3 regions of the Arthrobacter sp. PAMC25564 genome follow, and region 1 is predicted to be linked to each of the others. Evidence: predicted binding sites of a transcription regulator. Region 1 holds the regulator's gene; each other region holds the start of a gene.
What was found. The regulator LexA, encoded in region 1, represses DNA repair genes until DNA is damaged. The targets are predictions, from matches to a motif close to TCGAACANNTGTTCGA.
Positions count from the first base shown of each region.

Region 2: uvrA (excinuclease ABC subunit UvrA) is a predicted target of LexA. The motif match lies at 1,629-1,644, and genes of this name have one in related genera.
Region 3: E5206_RS11640 (DUF6504 family protein) is a predicted target of LexA. The motif match lies at 3,602-3,617, and genes of this name have one in related genera.

Region 1 is NZ_CP039290.1:3,477,809-3,482,944, reverse strand. It holds gene hflX (GTPase HflX) at 1-117, shown strand, start outside; gene E5206_RS16190 (ATP-dependent DNA helicase) at 110-2,167, shown strand; gene lexA (transcriptional repressor LexA) at 2,228-2,977, opposite strand; gene E5206_RS19665 (LysM peptidoglycan-binding domain-containing protein) at 3,508-3,807, shown strand; gene E5206_RS16175 (histidinol-phosphate transaminase) at 3,862-4,980, shown strand; gene hisB (imidazoleglycerol-phosphate dehydratase HisB) at 5,050-5,136, shown strand, end outside.
Region 2 is NZ_CP039290.1:2,805,853-2,810,988, reverse strand. It holds gene E5206_RS13155 (ABC transporter ATP-binding protein) at 1-1,201, shown strand, start outside; gene E5206_RS13150 (GntR family transcriptional regulator) at 1,198-1,590, shown strand; gene uvrA (excinuclease ABC subunit UvrA) at 1,728-4,628, shown strand; gene E5206_RS13140 (HAD hydrolase-like protein) at 4,776-5,136, shown strand, end outside.
Region 3 is NZ_CP039290.1:2,479,098-2,484,233, forward strand. It holds gene E5206_RS11610 (CrcB family protein) at 1-512, shown strand, start outside; gene E5206_RS11615 (CrcB family protein) at 518-886, shown strand; gene E5206_RS11620 (MFS transporter) at 963-2,186, shown strand; gene E5206_RS11625 (VOC family protein) at 2,337-2,759, opposite strand; gene E5206_RS11630 (chorismate mutase) at 2,774-3,100, shown strand; gene E5206_RS11635 (hypothetical protein) at 3,134-3,520, opposite strand; gene E5206_RS11640 (DUF6504 family protein) at 3,718-4,065, shown strand; gene dnaE (DNA polymerase III subunit alpha) at 4,062-5,136, shown strand, end outside.

The DNA of each region.
Region 1 (5,136 bases):
CACGAAACCGACGCCGAGATCATCAGCCTCGACCATGAGGAGAACGGCACCCGGGCCGTGGTGAAGGTGCGCGAAGGCTTCGCCGCTGAACTGGATTCGTTTATCAGCAATGACTGAGTCAGCAACCGGCCCGGCCGGCGAGCAGTTCGTGATCGAGCTGCTCGACCGGGCCGTGTCCGGCATGGGCGGCCAGAGCCGGGACGGCCAGCACGAGATGGCCCGGCAGGTGGCGCACGCGATCGACAGCGGCGACCACCTGCTGGTCCAGGCCGGAACCGGCACGGGAAAGTCCCTGGCGTACCTGATTCCGCTGATCGCCCACTCGCTGGTCAGCGACAAGCCCACCCTGGTGTCCACCGCCACCCTGGCCCTGCAGACCCAGATCGTGGGCCGGGACCTGCCCCGGCTGCTCAAGACCATCACCCCGTCCCTGCAGCGCCCTGTCAAAGTCGCGCTGGTCAAGGGGCGCTCCAATTACGTCTGCCGGCACAAGCTCGACGGCGGGTTCCCCTCCGAGGAACCGTCCGAGGGGCAGCTTTTCTCGCTGGGCGAGGATACCTCCGTCCCGCATTTCGCGGCGGCCATGGGCGGCCCGTCCTCCCAGCTGGGCAAGGAAGTCGTCCGGCTGCGCGAATGGGCCGAAGACACTGTCACGGGGGACCGGGACGAACTTATGCCCGGTGTGACGGACCGGGCCTGGCGCCAGGTCTCCGTCACCTCGATGGAATGCCTCGGCGCCCAGAAGTGCCCGCTCGCGGCCGAGTGCTTCAGCGAGCTGGCCCGGCAGAACGCCGCCGACGCCGACGTCGTCGTCACCAACCACGCCATGCTGGCCGTCAGCGCCTTCGAGGGCCTGGCCGTCCTGCCGGACTATGACGTCGTTGTCGTGGACGAGGCCCACGAGCTCCAGGACCGCGTCACCGGCGCCGTCTCTGGCCAGCTCTCCGTGGCCATGGTGCATGCCGCCGCCTCGGGCGCCCGCAAACACACCGGCATCACCGTGGACGCACTCAACAACGCGGCGTCCCACCTGGAACTTGCCATCGAAGGCGTCCCCAGCGGACTGATGCCCAACGGGCTCAACAGCGAACAGCTGGACTGCGTGGACCAGTTGCGGGATGCCTGCCGTGCGGCTCTGTCCGATTCCAAGGGGGACAGCGCCAGCACGGCCGACGGCGGCCGCCAGCTCGCGCGCTCCCGGCTCATGGTCATCCTGGAACTCTGCGAACGGCTCCTGGCTGCCCGGGAAAACCGCGAGGTGGTCTGGTTTTCCCGCAACAGCACGTTCGACCCGCAGCAGGGCTACTCCCCGCCCGACGAGACCGCACCGGCCCTGATCAACGTGGCACCGCTCAGCGTCGCCGGACGGCTCCGCGAGGGCCTGTTCGCAGACCACACCGTGATCCTGACCTCGGCGACGCTCGCGATCGGCTCCGCCTTCGAACCGGCTGCAGGCGGCCTCGGGCTGGTCGGACCCGGCGCCCCCAGCTGGACCGGCGTCGACGTCGGCTCGCCCTTCGACTACCCGAAGCAGGGCATCCTCTACGTCGCCAGGCATCTGCCCAAGCCCGGCCGCGGAGCGTCCCCGGAAGCCCTCGACGAGCTGGAAAAGCTGATCACGGCCTCCGGCGGCGGGGCACTGTGCCTCTTCTCCTCCCGGCGCGCCGCCGAAGACGCCGCCGAGGCCATGCGGCCACGGATGGACGTGGACATCCTGTGCCAGGGTGATTCGACCATGACGGCACTCGTGCGGCAGTTCGCCGAGGAGCCGGACACCTGCCTGTTCGGCACGATGTCCCTTTGGCAGGGTGTCGACGTTCCCGGCGATTCGTGCCGGCTTGTGGTCATCGACAGGATTCCCTTCCCTCGTCCGGATGACCCGCTGATGACCGCGCGCTCACGGGCGGTCGCCCAGTCCGGCGGGAATGGGTTTATGTCCGTCTCGGCCACGCACGCCGCCATCCGCCTCGCCCAGGGGGCAGGCAGGCTGATCCGCTCGACGTCGGACAAGGGCGTGGTGGCGGTCCTGGATTCACGGCTGTCGACAGAACGCTATGGGGCGTTCCTTCGCGCGGCCTTGCCGCCGTTCTGGCCGACCACCGATCCGGCAATCGCCCTGGCGGCGCTGGAACGGCTCGCCACGGAATCGCGGCAGGCTGCCACCTAGCCGCGGGGGAGCCGCGGGGCTTTAGCTAGGTGCCCTCCCGGGCTGCGGGCCGGACCAGCCCTAAAGGGAGCGCAGGACGGAGACGACCTTGCCCATGATGACGGCGTGGTCGCCGAGGATGGGCTCGTAGCGGGTGTTCTGCGGCAGCAGCCAGGTGTGGCCGTCGCGCTGCCGGAAGGTCTTGACTGTTGCCTCGTCATCCAGCAGTGCGGCAACGATATCGCCGTTGAGGGCATCACCCTGGCGCCGGACGACGACCCAGTCGCCGTCGCAGATGGCGGCGTCGATCATCGAATCGCCGGCGACCTTGAGCATAAAGAGTTCGCCGTGGCCCACCAGCTGGCGCGGCAGCGGCATAACGTCTTCCACGACCTGGTCTGCCAGGATGGGGCCACCGGCGGCGATCCGGCCCACGAGGGGCACCATTGCGGTATCCGTGGCGCTGGCGAGCTCCGAGACGGACAGCCCTCCGACGGTGCGCAGTCCGCCGGACTTCTCCACGCCTGAAATCCTGGTGCTTCCCTCATCGAGGGTCAGCGGCATCAGCACTTCCATGGCGCGCGGACGTTTGGGATCCCGCCGGAGATAGCCGAGCTTTTCCAGTTGCGAGAGCTGGTGCGTGACGCTGGACAGGCTGGCGAGCCCTACAGTGTCGCCGATCTCGCGCATCGACGGCGGATATCCCTTCTCCGTCACAGACCGCTGGATCGTTTCCAGGATCTTCTTCTGCCGGACGGTAAGGCTCTTGGGGGCCCGGGCTGGCTGGGGGTTCCGTGGAGCGGCCCTGCCGCCGGTGGCTTGTGCTGCCATGTTCGCCAACGCCTTTCCAATCCGCCCGGCTGCCGTTGCTGCACGTGCCGGGGTCTTCCGGCCTGAAATGTCAGACCCTGCTGATCAACTACTGGTGTTCAACCGCGGAAACGGTTGAGCTGTGATTCAAACGTAGGCCAGCCCCACGGCTTTTTCAAACATTTGTTCTAGCGAGTCTCGACAATGTTCGTCAATAAGTGCTAAAACGGAACCAGCAAAGTTCGAATATGTGTTCTACTCTGGACTGGCCGGGTGCAGGATGGCGTTCGGCAACATGTTCGAAGGTCAGGCCGGTTGGCGGCAGGTACGTGGAGTACGCCGGGCGGGAAAGTGTCGGCACCGTATGGTCCAGGAGGGCTCAGTTCATGTCAGCATCAAGCGCGTTTCACGATACATTCGGCCAGTACGATCCGTCCGAACAGGTCCGGTCTTTCGACCATCATGTCCCTGCAGGTCCGGCAGGTCCGGCAGGTCCGGCAGGTCCGGCGGGTCCGGCGTCCGCACCGCGCACCAAGCAGGGGCCGCTCCGGCTGACCCGGCGGGGAAGGTTCGTCTTCTTCGGTGTGCCGCTCATCCTGCTGGCCGCCCTTCTTCTGTCGCTCAGCGGCTTCCTCAACGCTCCCGCCAAGGCGGCGGAGTCAGCGTCCGAGCTGTCGCCGACCCCGGCCGTGTCCGTGACGGTCCAGTCCGGTGAATCCCTGTGGGCCATCGCAGCCGCCGTGGCACCGGGGCGCGATCCCCGGGACGTGGTCGCCGACATCGTCCAGCTCAACAACCTGGATGCCGCGCGCGTCTTCCCGGGCCAGCGGCTCTTCGTTCCGTCCAAATAGGGCGCCAGGCGTCACAGTTTCAGGGCTCGCCACGGCCTCACTTAAACTGTTGAGGTGACTGACCAGTTAGAGCGCCTCAACCGACTTCCCCTCCGGACCAATCTGCGGGGCCTGCACCCGTACGGTGCGCCCCAGCTGGATGTCCCCATCCTGCTCAACGTCAACGAGAACACCCATGGTGTTCCGGCCGACGTCCAGGCGGCCATCGCCGAGGCCGTCACGGCGGCGGCCGCCGGCCTGAACCGGTACCCTGACCGTGAGTTCACGGAACTGCGCGAAGCGTTGGCGGAGTACCTCGGCCACGGACTGGGCGCAGAGAACATCTGGGCGGCCAACGGTTCCAACGAGGTGCTCCAGCAGATCCTCCAGGCCTTCGGCGGCCCGGGCCGCACCGCCCTGGGCTTCCCTCCCACATACTCCATGTACCCCCTGCTGGCCGCAGGAACGGACACCGGATACATCGTCGGAGAACGGGCCGGGGACTACGGACTCAGTGCGGAATCGGCGGCACGCCAGGTGCGCGAACTCCAACCCAACGTCGTCTTCCTGTGCTCCCCGAACAACCCCACCGGCACCGGCCTCGGCCTCGACGTCGTGGAGGCCGTCTACGCCGCCGGTGAGGCCAGCCAGACCATCGTGATCGTCGACGAGGCCTACCACGAGTTCGCCCACGACGGCACGCCCAGTGCGCTCACGCTGCTGCCCGGCCGGGAACGGCTCATCGTCTCGCGCACCATGAGCAAGGCCTTCGCCCTCGCCGGCGCCCGGCTTGGGTACATGGCCGCGGCACCCGGGGTGACTGACGCGCTGCGCCTGGTCCGCCTCCCGTACCACCTCTCGGCGATCACCCAGGCAACCGCCCTGGCCGCGCTGCACCACCGGGTGGCGCTGATGGCCGACGTCGAGGACATCAAGCGCCAGCGGGACCGGATCGTCTCCGAACTGCAGCGGATGGGCCTCAAGCCGGCCGCCTCTGATTCCAACTACGTCTTCTTCGGCGGCCTCGAGGACCAGCACGGGATCTGGCAGGGGCTGCTCGACGCCGGCGTGCTCATCCGCGACGTCGGCATCCCCGGACACCTGCGCGTCACGGCCGGCACTGAGACCGAAACCACAGCCTTCCTCGAAGCCCTCGAGCGGATCCTGACCGGCCGCGCAGCGCTGCAGGCCTAGACTTAAGCCCGGGACCAGATCACTGCACGACTGCCCAGCACCATGCCTTCTTCCAAAGGAAACACCCACATGAGCAACACCGGATCAGCTGCCGAGGGCCGGACCGCACGGATGGAACGGACCACCAGCGAGTCCTCCGTCCTGGTCGAAATCAAC
Region 2 (5,136 bases), 670 kb from region 1:
GGCAAGCAACGCCAAGCTCACCCGTGCCAGCGCCCGCGCCCAGTATGTGTCCGGCGCCGTGCAGCCGCTTATGGTCTTCGTTTCCAACCTCAACTACATCGCCGTCGCCGTGGTGGGTGCGCTCCAGGTCACGACGGGTGCCATGACCATTGGCGGCCTGCAGGCGTTCTTCCAGTTCAGCCGGCTCTTCAGCCAGCCGATGGGCCAGATCGGCGGCATGCTGACCCTGGTGCAGTCATGCCTGGCCTCGGCCGAGCGCGTCTTTTTCTTCCTGGATGCGCCGGAGATTCCGCCGGAGACCCCGGCCACGGCCCCGGGGCGACGCCCGGTCCCGAAGCCGTCCCCGGCCCCGGTCCGGAACACGGCGCGCCACAGCTCCCGGGAACCGTCCCTGACCCCGGGGGAGGACAGCGCCGCCGCGACGCAGCCGGTAGTGGCGGGGCACGTCGTCTTCGAACACGTCACGTTCAGCTACGGCCCGGGTTCCCCGGCGGTCGAGAACCTCTCCTTCGCCGTGGAACCGGGGCAGACCGTGGCGATCGTCGGCCACACCGGCGCAGGCAAGACGACGGTCGTCAACCTGCTGATGCGCTTCTACGAACTGGACTCCGGCCGGATCACCGTCGACGGGACGGACATCGCGGAGCTGCCCCGGGATGAACTGAGGAGCCGCTTCGGTACCGTGCTGCAGGATGCGTGGCTGTTCACCGGCACCATCCGGGACAACATCGAGTACGGACGGCCCGGCGCCTCCGACGCCGAGATCGTCGCCGCGGCCCGGGCCAGCCATGTGGACCAGTTCGTCCGGTCCCTCCCGGCCGGCTATGCCACCATGCTCGGCAACGACGGCGACTCGCTGAGCCGCGGCCAGCGCCAGCTCATCTCCATCGCCCGGGCCGAGCTGGCCGGACGCAGCATCCTGGTGCTGGACGAGGCCACGAGCTCGGTGGACAGCCGCACCGAGGTGCAGATCCGCAAGGCGATGAAACGGCTGCGGGAAGGTCACACAAGCTTCGTCATTGCCCACCGCTTGTCCACGGTCCGGGACGCTGATCTAATTCTTGTCATGGACCACGGACGGATCGTTGAACACGGGACCCATCAGCAGCTGATGGCCAGGGGCGGGCGCTACACCGCTTTGTATGAGGCCCAGTTCGCCGGCCGCGAACAAACGCAGGGCGTCACGGGGCCGGAGCAATGAGCCCCGCCGAGATTTCAACGGAGCGTTTCCCGGGCGTCTGGAAGCCCAACCCGGCCAGTTCCGTGCCGCTGTTCGAACAGCTCCGCCTGAACATCATCGAACGTGCCGACAACGGGACACTGGCGCCGGGCACCAGGCTGCCGGCGGTCCGCAGCCTGGCCGGTGAACTGGGGGTCGCACCGCACACCGTGGCGCGCGCCTACAAGGAACTTGAGGCTGCCGGCGTCGTGGTGACCCGCGGCCGGAACGGGACGGTTGTCTGCGCCCGGGACGAGGCCTGGAGCTCATTGTCCGCCGCGGCCGCGGCCTTCGCCGCGGCCGCGAATGCCCAGGGTGCCAGCTTCGCCGAGGCCGTGCAGTTGCTTGCCGCCGCCTATGACCGCGACTAGCAGATCCGGCCGGTGGAGACTTCGGCGGGAATAGTTGTTCGAAGAAATTTTCGATTAGCATTGGTAGCGTGCCTAAAGCTGTAGCTGAAGATCCAGCCGTTGAAGTCCAGTCCTCCGTTCCGAAGGGCTCAGCTCCCGTGAACTCCGCCAAACCGGGCCGCGCGGACGATTCCCGGCCGGAGCTGAAACGTCCCGACCTGTCGCGCCTCATCGTCAAGGGCGCGCGCGAACACAACCTGCGCAACGTGGACCTGGACCTGCCGCGCGACGCGATGATCGTTTTCACGGGGCTGTCCGGCTCGGGAAAGTCCTCCCTCGCCTTCGACACGATCTTCGCCGAAGGCCAGCGCCGCTACGTGGAATCGCTGTCCGCCTACGCGCGGCAGTTCCTCGGCCAGGTCGACAAACCCGACGTCGACTTCATCGAAGGCCTCTCACCCGCGGTCTCCATCGACCAGAAATCCACCAGCAAGAACCCCCGTTCCACCGTTGGCACCATCACCGAGATCTACGACTACATGCGCCTGCTGTGGGCCCGGGTCGGCCGCCCGTACTGCCCCATCTGCGGGGAGCCGGTGGCGAAGCAGACCCCGCAGCAGATCGTGGACCAGTTGCTGGAACTCCCGGACGGCACCCGCTTCCAGGTGCTCGCACCCGTGGTCCGTGGGCGCAAGGGCGAATTCGTGGACCTGTTCCGGGAACTGACCGCCAAGGGCTACTCCCGCGCCCGGGTCGACGAAAAGCTCATCCAGCTCAGTGATCCGCCCAAGCTGGGCAAGCAGTTCAAGCACACCATCGAAGTCGTCGTGGACCGCCTCGTGGTCAAGGACGGCATCCGGCAGCGCCTCACGGACTCGGTGGAGACCGCCCTCGGACTGGCCGAAGGCCGGATCCTGGCCGAATTTGTCGACCTCGACGCGGCGGACCCGGAGCGGACCAGGGCCTTCTCCGAACACCTCGCCTGCCCCAACGAGCATCCGCTGGCCATCGACGAGATCGAGCCGCGTTCCTTTTCCTTCAACAACCCCTTCGGCGCCTGCCCGGCGTGCAGCGGGATCGGCACCAAGCTGGAAGTCGATGAGGAACTCATCATTCCGAACCCGGAGCTTTCCCTCGCGGAAGGGGCGATCGCGCCGTGGTCCCTGGGCACCGCGACGACGGAGTACTGGAACCGCCTGCTCGCCGGCCTCGCCCAGGAGCTCGATTTCTCGATGACGGACCCCTGGCAGAAGCTGTCCGCCGAGGTCCGGCAGACCGTCCTGCACGGCAAAGACCACAAGGTCGTGGTGCAGTACCGCAACCGGTTCGGCCGGGAGCGCAAGTACAGCACGGGCTTCGAGGGCGTCATCCAGTACGTCCACCGCAAGCACACCGAGACCGATTCGGATTCGGCCAGGGACCGCTACGAGGAGTACATGCGGCAGATCCCGTGCCCGGCCTGCAACGGTGCCCGGCTGAACCCGGCATCGCTCTCCGTGCTGATCAACGGCAAGTCCATTGCCGAGGTCGCCGCCCTGCCGATGCGAGAATGCGCCCACTTCCTGGACACCCTTGTGCTCACCGGCCGCGAGGCCCAGATCGCCCACCAGGTCCTCAAGGAGATCCAGGCCCGCCTGACCTTCCTGCTCGACGTCGGGCTGGAGTACCTGAACCTGGAACGGCCGTCCGGGACCCTGTCCGGCGGCGAAGCCCAGCGCATACGGCTGGCCACCCAGATCGGTTCCGGCCTCGTGGGCGTGCTCTACGTCCTCGACGAGCCCTCGATCGGCCTGCACCAGCGGGACAACCGCCGCCTGATCGAAACGCTCACCCGGCTGCGCGACCTCGGCAACACCCTGATTGTCGTGGAGCACGACGAGGACACCATCCACGAAGCCGACTGGGTGGTCGACATCGGACCCGGCGCCGGCGAGCACGGCGGCGTGGTCGTCCACTCCGGCTCCTACGAGGACCTCCTGAAGAACACCGAGTCCCTCACCGGCGACTACCTCTCCGGCCGCCGGAAGATCGACATCCCGACGAAGCGGCGCAAGTACGACAAGAAGCGTGAGCTGAAGGTCACCGGGGCCAAGGAGAACAACCTCCTCAACGTCGACGCGACCTTCCCGCTGGGCCTCTTCACGGCCGTGACCGGGGTCAGCGGCTCCGGCAAGTCGACCCTGGTCAATGAAATCCTCTACAAGGTGCTGGCCAACAAGCTCAACGGCGCCAAGCAGGTCGCCGGTCGGCATAAGTCCGTCCAGGGACTCGAGCACCTGGACAAGGTGGTGCACGTTGACCAGAGCCCCATCGGCCGCACCCCGCGCTCCAACCCGGCCACCTACACGGGTGTCTTCGACCACATCCGCAAGCTCTTCGCCGACACAACCGAGGCGAAGGTCCGCGGCTACATGCCGGGAAGGTTCTCCTTCAACGTCAAGGGCGGCCGCTGTGAGGCCTGCTCGGGTGACGGCACGCTGAAGATCGAAATGAACTTCCTGCCCGATGTCTATGTGCCGTGCGAGGTCTGCCATGGTGCCCGCTACAACCGGGAAACGCTCGAGGTCCATTACAAGGGCAAGACCATCGCGGACGTGCTGAACATGCCGATCGAGGAAGGCGCCGGGTTCTTTGCGGCCTTCTCGCCGATCGCACGGCACCTCAACACGCTCGTCGACGTCGGACTGGGGTACGTCCGGCTGGGACAGCCCGCCACGACGCTCTCCGGCGGCGAGGCCCAGCGCGTGAAGCTGGCGGCCGAACTCCAGAAGCGTTCCAACGGCCGCAGCGTCTACGTCCTCGACGAGCCCACCACGGGCCTGCACTTCGAGGACATCAGGAAGCTGCTGATGGTCCTCCAGGGCCTCGTGGACAAGGGCAACACGGTCATCACGATCGAGCACAACCTCGATGTCATCAAGAGCGCGGACTGGATCGTGGATCTGGGGCCCGACGGCGGCTCCGGCGGCGGCCGGATCGTCGCCTCCGGTACGCCGGAGCAGGTGGCAAAGTCGACGGAGAGCCACACGGCGGCGTTCCTCGCTGACATCCTGGCCTGACCGCGACGCGCCGTCTGCCCCGTGACGCGCAAATGCCCTGGCGCTGCCGGAATTCCGGCAGCGCCAGGACATTTGCGCGTCGCCAGACGAAAAGCAGGGCGCGGATGCGAGTTTCTGGCATCCGCGCACTCGTGAGAAACTAAGCCGGTGACCCATACAACAGTGCCCGTGATCTTCGACCTGGACGGCACTCTTGTCGATCCGGCCCGGGGGATATCGGACGGAATCGCCGCGGCCCTCACGGAACTCGGACTCGCTGTGCCAGGCCGGGCCGGGCTGGACGCGATGATCGGCCCGAAGCTCAGCCACTCTCTTCTGGACATCGCCGGCGTTCCGGCGGAGCAGCTGGAAGAGGCCATCCGGATCTACCGGGCGCACTACCTGTCCACCGGGATCGCGCAGAGCCGGCTCTATCCCGGCGTCCGGGCCTTGCTGGAGTCATACGCCGAGGCCGGACGGCCGATCGCCGTCGCCACCCAGAAGCCCGAATACCTGGCCCGCATCGTGC
Region 3 (5,136 bases), 1.0 Mb from region 1:
CCATCACTGACGATACGGACGCAGGGACGCTGGGCGAGGCGCACACCCACCGCCCGGTTCACCTGCACCCCGTTTACGTGCTGGTCGTCATCACCGGAGGCGTGTTCGGAGCCCTGGCCCGTTACGGTCTCAGCACCGTCCTGCCTTCCCCGGGCGGGTGGCCGCTGCCCACCCTGATCATCAACCTGGCCGGAGCATTCCTGCTCGGCGTTCTGCTGGAGGCCCTGGTCCGCCGCGGTCCCGACGCCGGGCGGCGGAGGATGATCCGGCTGCTCGCCGGGACCGGGTTCATGGGCGCCTTCACCACCTACAGCACCCTGGCCCTGGAAACGAACACCCTGCTCGGCGCCGGACGCACGACCGACGCGCTGATCTATGTCGCCGCCACGCTGCTCGGCGGGGCCGTGGCAACAGTGGCCGGGATCCGCGCTGCCGCCGGACACCACACCAGGATGACCACCCGGCGCCGGGATGCGGCCCTCCGCCCCGGCCGGCAGGACGGCAACCGGTGAACGCACTGACCATTCTGCTGCTGGGACTCGCCGGCGGACTCGGCGCCGGGACCCGCTTCGTCGTCGACGGGCTGGCCCGCTCCAAGCTCCGCACCGCCCTGCCAGTGGGCACCATCGCTATCAACATCACCGGATCCTTCCTCCTGGGACTGGTCGCCGGGGCCGTGATCGTCCACGCCGCACCCGTCGAGCTCCAAACCATCGCCGGGACAGGCTTCCTCGGCGGATACACCACCTTCAGCACGGCCAGCTTCGAAACCGTCCGGCTCATCCAGTCCCGCCGCACCGGCCTGGCCCTTCTGAACGGCATCGGCACCGCCGCCGCCGCAGTCGGCGCCGCGGCCGCCGGCCTCGCCCTGGCCAGCCTGCTATGACACCGGCCGTCCACCGAACCATACCGACGAACCAGTTCAGGGAGCGGCCGTGCCGGAAATGAATCAGGAGCACGCAATGACGGGCCGGACAGGGAAGACCTCGGCAAACAGGCTCGGACCCATGGGGTTCGTGCTGGCCTTCGGCGTCGTGAGCATGCTCGCCGACGTCGTCTACGAAGGCGCCCGGTCAATCACGGGTCCGTTCCTGGCCACCCTCGGTGCGTCCGCGGTCATGGTCGGCTTCATCACCGGATTTGGCGAAGCCGTGGCCCTGGTCCTGCGCCTGGGCACCGGCCCCCTGGCAGACCGGACCCGCAAATACTGGCCCTTGACCATCGCCGGCTACGCCCTGACCGTGATCGCCGTCCCGCTCCTGGCCCTGGCCAGCTCGCTGTGGCAGGCGTCGGCGCTGGTTGTCATGGAGCGGTTCGGCAAAGCCGTCCGCACCCCGGCCAGGGACACCATGCTCTCCCATGCCGGGGCAGAAATGGGACGGGGAAAGGCCTTCGCCATCCACGAAGCCCTCGACCAGTCCGGGGCCCTCCTGGGTCCGCTGCTCATGGGACTCATGATCGCCGTCTCTGGCTACCAGCTCGGATTCGGTGTCCTGGCTATCCCTGGCGCACTCGCCCTCGTCGCCGTGCTCCTGCTCCGCCGGGCCGTCCCGGTGCCGGAACGATTCGACGCCCAAGCCGTAACCGACCACGCTGTTGAACGGGGCAGCCGTGCAGCGCGCGTCCCGCTGCCGGCCAGGTTCTGGTGGTATAGCGCCTTCACCGCCGTGTCGATGTTCGGGTTCTCCACCTTCGGCGTCATCTCCTACCACCTGGAAGTCCAGAAGGTCCTGCCCTCGGCCCTGATACCGGTCACCTACGCCGTCTCCATGGGAGCTGCGGCCCTGGCGGCCCTGGCCTCCGGAGCGCTCTATGACCGGATCGGGCTGCGCGGTCTGCTCATCGCGCTGCCGCTGACCGCGGCCGTCCCGTTCCTGTCCTTCACGACCGCCCCGGCCCTCGTCTGGGCTGGCGCAGTGGTCTGGGGAGCGGCGTTGGGGATCCATGAATCCACGCTCCGCGCCGCCGTCGCCGACCTCGTGCCCGCTGTTCGGCGGGGGACCGGCTACGGCATCTTCACCGCTGGCTACGGGATGGCGTGGCTGGCGGGGTCCACCATCATCGGCGCCCTTTACACGGCGTCGTATGCGGGGCTCGTGATCTTCACCGTCGGAACCCAGCTGGTCGCTCTGATCGTCTTCATTCCCCTGCTGAGAGCGTCAGCACCGGATGCGCGGAGGGTATGACCGGTGCCCGTTCGGTAGCATCCCGGGCCATCCACAACAGCGCGAACCCGGGCTGCCACGCGGCCGAAGCTATGAGCAGCGCCGGCTCGGCGCCTTCCAGCTCCAGTGCGCGGACGAAAAGTTCCCGGGCCGAGGCGGCCCGTGGCCCGGTCAGAGCATGACCGCGCCGCCGGCGTCGACCGCCCAGGTGGGGTTGAAGGCAACTTCCCAGCGGAAGCCGTCCGGATCGGCGAAGTATCCCGTGTAGCCGCCCCAGGGCTGGGTTTTCGGCGCGGCCACAATGGTGGCGCCGGCCGCCTCGGCCTCGGCCATCACCCAGTCGACCTCCGCCGCGCTGCCCAGGTTATGGCTCAGGGTGATGCAGGGAATCCCGTCAGGGCTGGAAGTCCCGGCCTCCGCCTGCATCCGGGAGGCATCCCAGAGGGAGAGGACGAGGCCGTGATTGGCCTGGATGAAGACGACGTCGCCGGGGGATTCCCGGAGGACGCGCCAGCCGAGGCCGTCAACGTAGAAGCTGCGGGAGGCGTCAATGCTGCGGACACCCAGTGAAATTAGGTCGACTCGTGGCTGCATCTTTCGATACTGTCATGGACATGTCCGTAAATCACGAAGACCACAAAGATGCCCAGGCCGACAAGGAACAGCTCGCCGCGGTACGGGTGGCCGTTGACGAAGTGGATGAGCAGATCGTCCTGCTGATCGGACGCCGCGAGCGGCTGATCCGGATCGCCGGAACCCTGAAGGAGGACAGCGGCCAGGTGCGGGCTCCCGGACGGGTCGAGCGCGTTATAGAGCATGTCCGCGGCGTGGCCGAGAAGAAGGACATCGACGCCGAGATCGTCGAAAAGACCTACCGGGCCATGATCGAAGCCTTCACCACGCTTGAACTGGAAGTGTATAAAGCCAGCAGCTGAGCCCCCGGAGCGCTTCTTTAGCGGGTTCCTGGCCTACAGGGCTTCCTCCACCGCCACATTGGCCTGGTAGTCCCGGCCGTCGCAGTCGCTGAAGGCTGTCATCAGGTGGCCTTTGGGCAGTCCCATCACCGTGCTCATGGGAAAGTTGCCGGTGATGGTGTTGCCCGAGTGCTCGACGCCCTTGAGGTCAAAGTTCTCCTCGGTCCCGTCGTGGCAGAAGCAGTAGAAGGAAACGGCCTCGCCGTTCATGAATTCGATTCCCATCCGGCGTTGATGGGAATGGTCCGGGGTTGCCGCCACGAGCCCGACCACGTAGGCCCCCGATCCCGGAATATTTCCGTCTATATCGAACTTCGCCACCAGGGTGGTGTCCTTGGCGGCGATGCTTACGTGCTTGAGGAGTGCGTTATGGGAACTCATGGCTCAATCCTGCCCCCAGCGGTCCCGTCCGTCCACCCCTGACCTAGGTTTTGCTCCGGTCCCGGCATACACTGAAGTTATTCGAAGATATGTTCGAATAACTACTTCGAACTACTTCGAAAACTACGTGTACCTGACCGCAGTCCCGGCTTGAGCTGTGCCGGAACCCTGCGGTCGGGTTGTTCCGGGAGGCAAGAATGGGCATGTTCAGCGAGTCGGTCGACGTCGTCTGCACACCCACCGGCCAGCCCCTGACGCTTGGCTGGGCCGGGCGGCACTACACCGTCTGCGCGGAGCCGGTCCGCTGGTATGAACGCCGCCAGTGGTGGGCAGAGGAAACCCGGGCCCCGCTCGGCAGCGGGCCGGGCCTGGTGGACCACGAGATCTGGCGGGTCCAGGTGCACCTGTCTGACCCGTCCCCGGACAGCGGAGCCCCGGGGGAGCCCCTCACCCTTGACCTGTCCCGGCAAATCCGCAGCGGCCGCTGGCGGCTCGTGCGGATCCACGACGCCCTGCAGCCCGTCCGGAAGCCGAAAACAGCATGAGCTTCACCCATCTGCACGTCTCCACGGCCTTCAGCGCCCACTACGGGGTCTCCTGGCCGGAGGAGCTGGCGGCTGCCGCGGCCGCGGACGGCGCCACCGCGCTGGCCTGCACCGACCGCGACGGCCTCTATGGAACGGTCAAGCATCTGTCGGCCTGCATGGCGGCGGGACTGGACGCGATCATCGGGGTGGACCTTGCGGTCCTTGACGACGACGGCGACCTCCGCACCCAGGTGGGGGGACGCGTCGTCGTGCTCGCCCAGGGGCACAACAACGGCGCCGGGTACCGGGCGCTGTGCCGGCTGATCTCCGACGCCCATGCCCGCACCACGGGCAAGGCGCAGGGAGCGGTGCCGGTGGCCGTGACCCGCGCGGAGCTGGCCTCCCGCACCCTGCACCCGGAAAACCTGAAGCCGGTGCTGACCGTACTGCTCGGCCCGGACTCCGACGTCGGACGCTCCATGGGCGGCCGGCGCTACCTGCGCCCCCGCACCCTGTTCAAACGCTGGCTGGAGGCCATGCCGCCGGGGACCCTCGCCGCCGAGGTGGTCAGCCAGCTCAGCCCGCCCGGTGAACCCCTGAGCACCGCCCATGCGGTGCGCATGCTCAAACTCGCCGCCGAACACGGGGTGCCCGCCGTGCTGAGCAACGCCGTGCGGTACGTCGCCGAGGACGGCGCGGCCACGGCGGACGTGCTGGACTCCGCCCGGACCCTGAAATCCCTCCCGGAGCTCTCCGCCGCCCCGCTGCTCCAGCCCAACGGGCAGGCCTGGCTCAAATCGGCGGCGCAGATGCTGCAGCTGGGCAAGGAGATCATGCATGCCGCCGGGTACGGCGCCGCAGACCTCAAACGGCTGATGGCCCAGACCGAGGCGCTCGCGGACCGCTGCCGGATGGACCCTGTGGCCGACATGGGCTGGAAGCAGCCGGTGGTCCCGGAAACGTCCGTGATCGGCATCGCCGGCGACCCCCTGATGGAGCTCACCGGGCGCTGCGAGGCCGGAATCGGCCGCCGGTTCCCGGGAATCTCCGGGAAACCGGCCGAACAGCTGCGCGCCCGGCTGGACCACG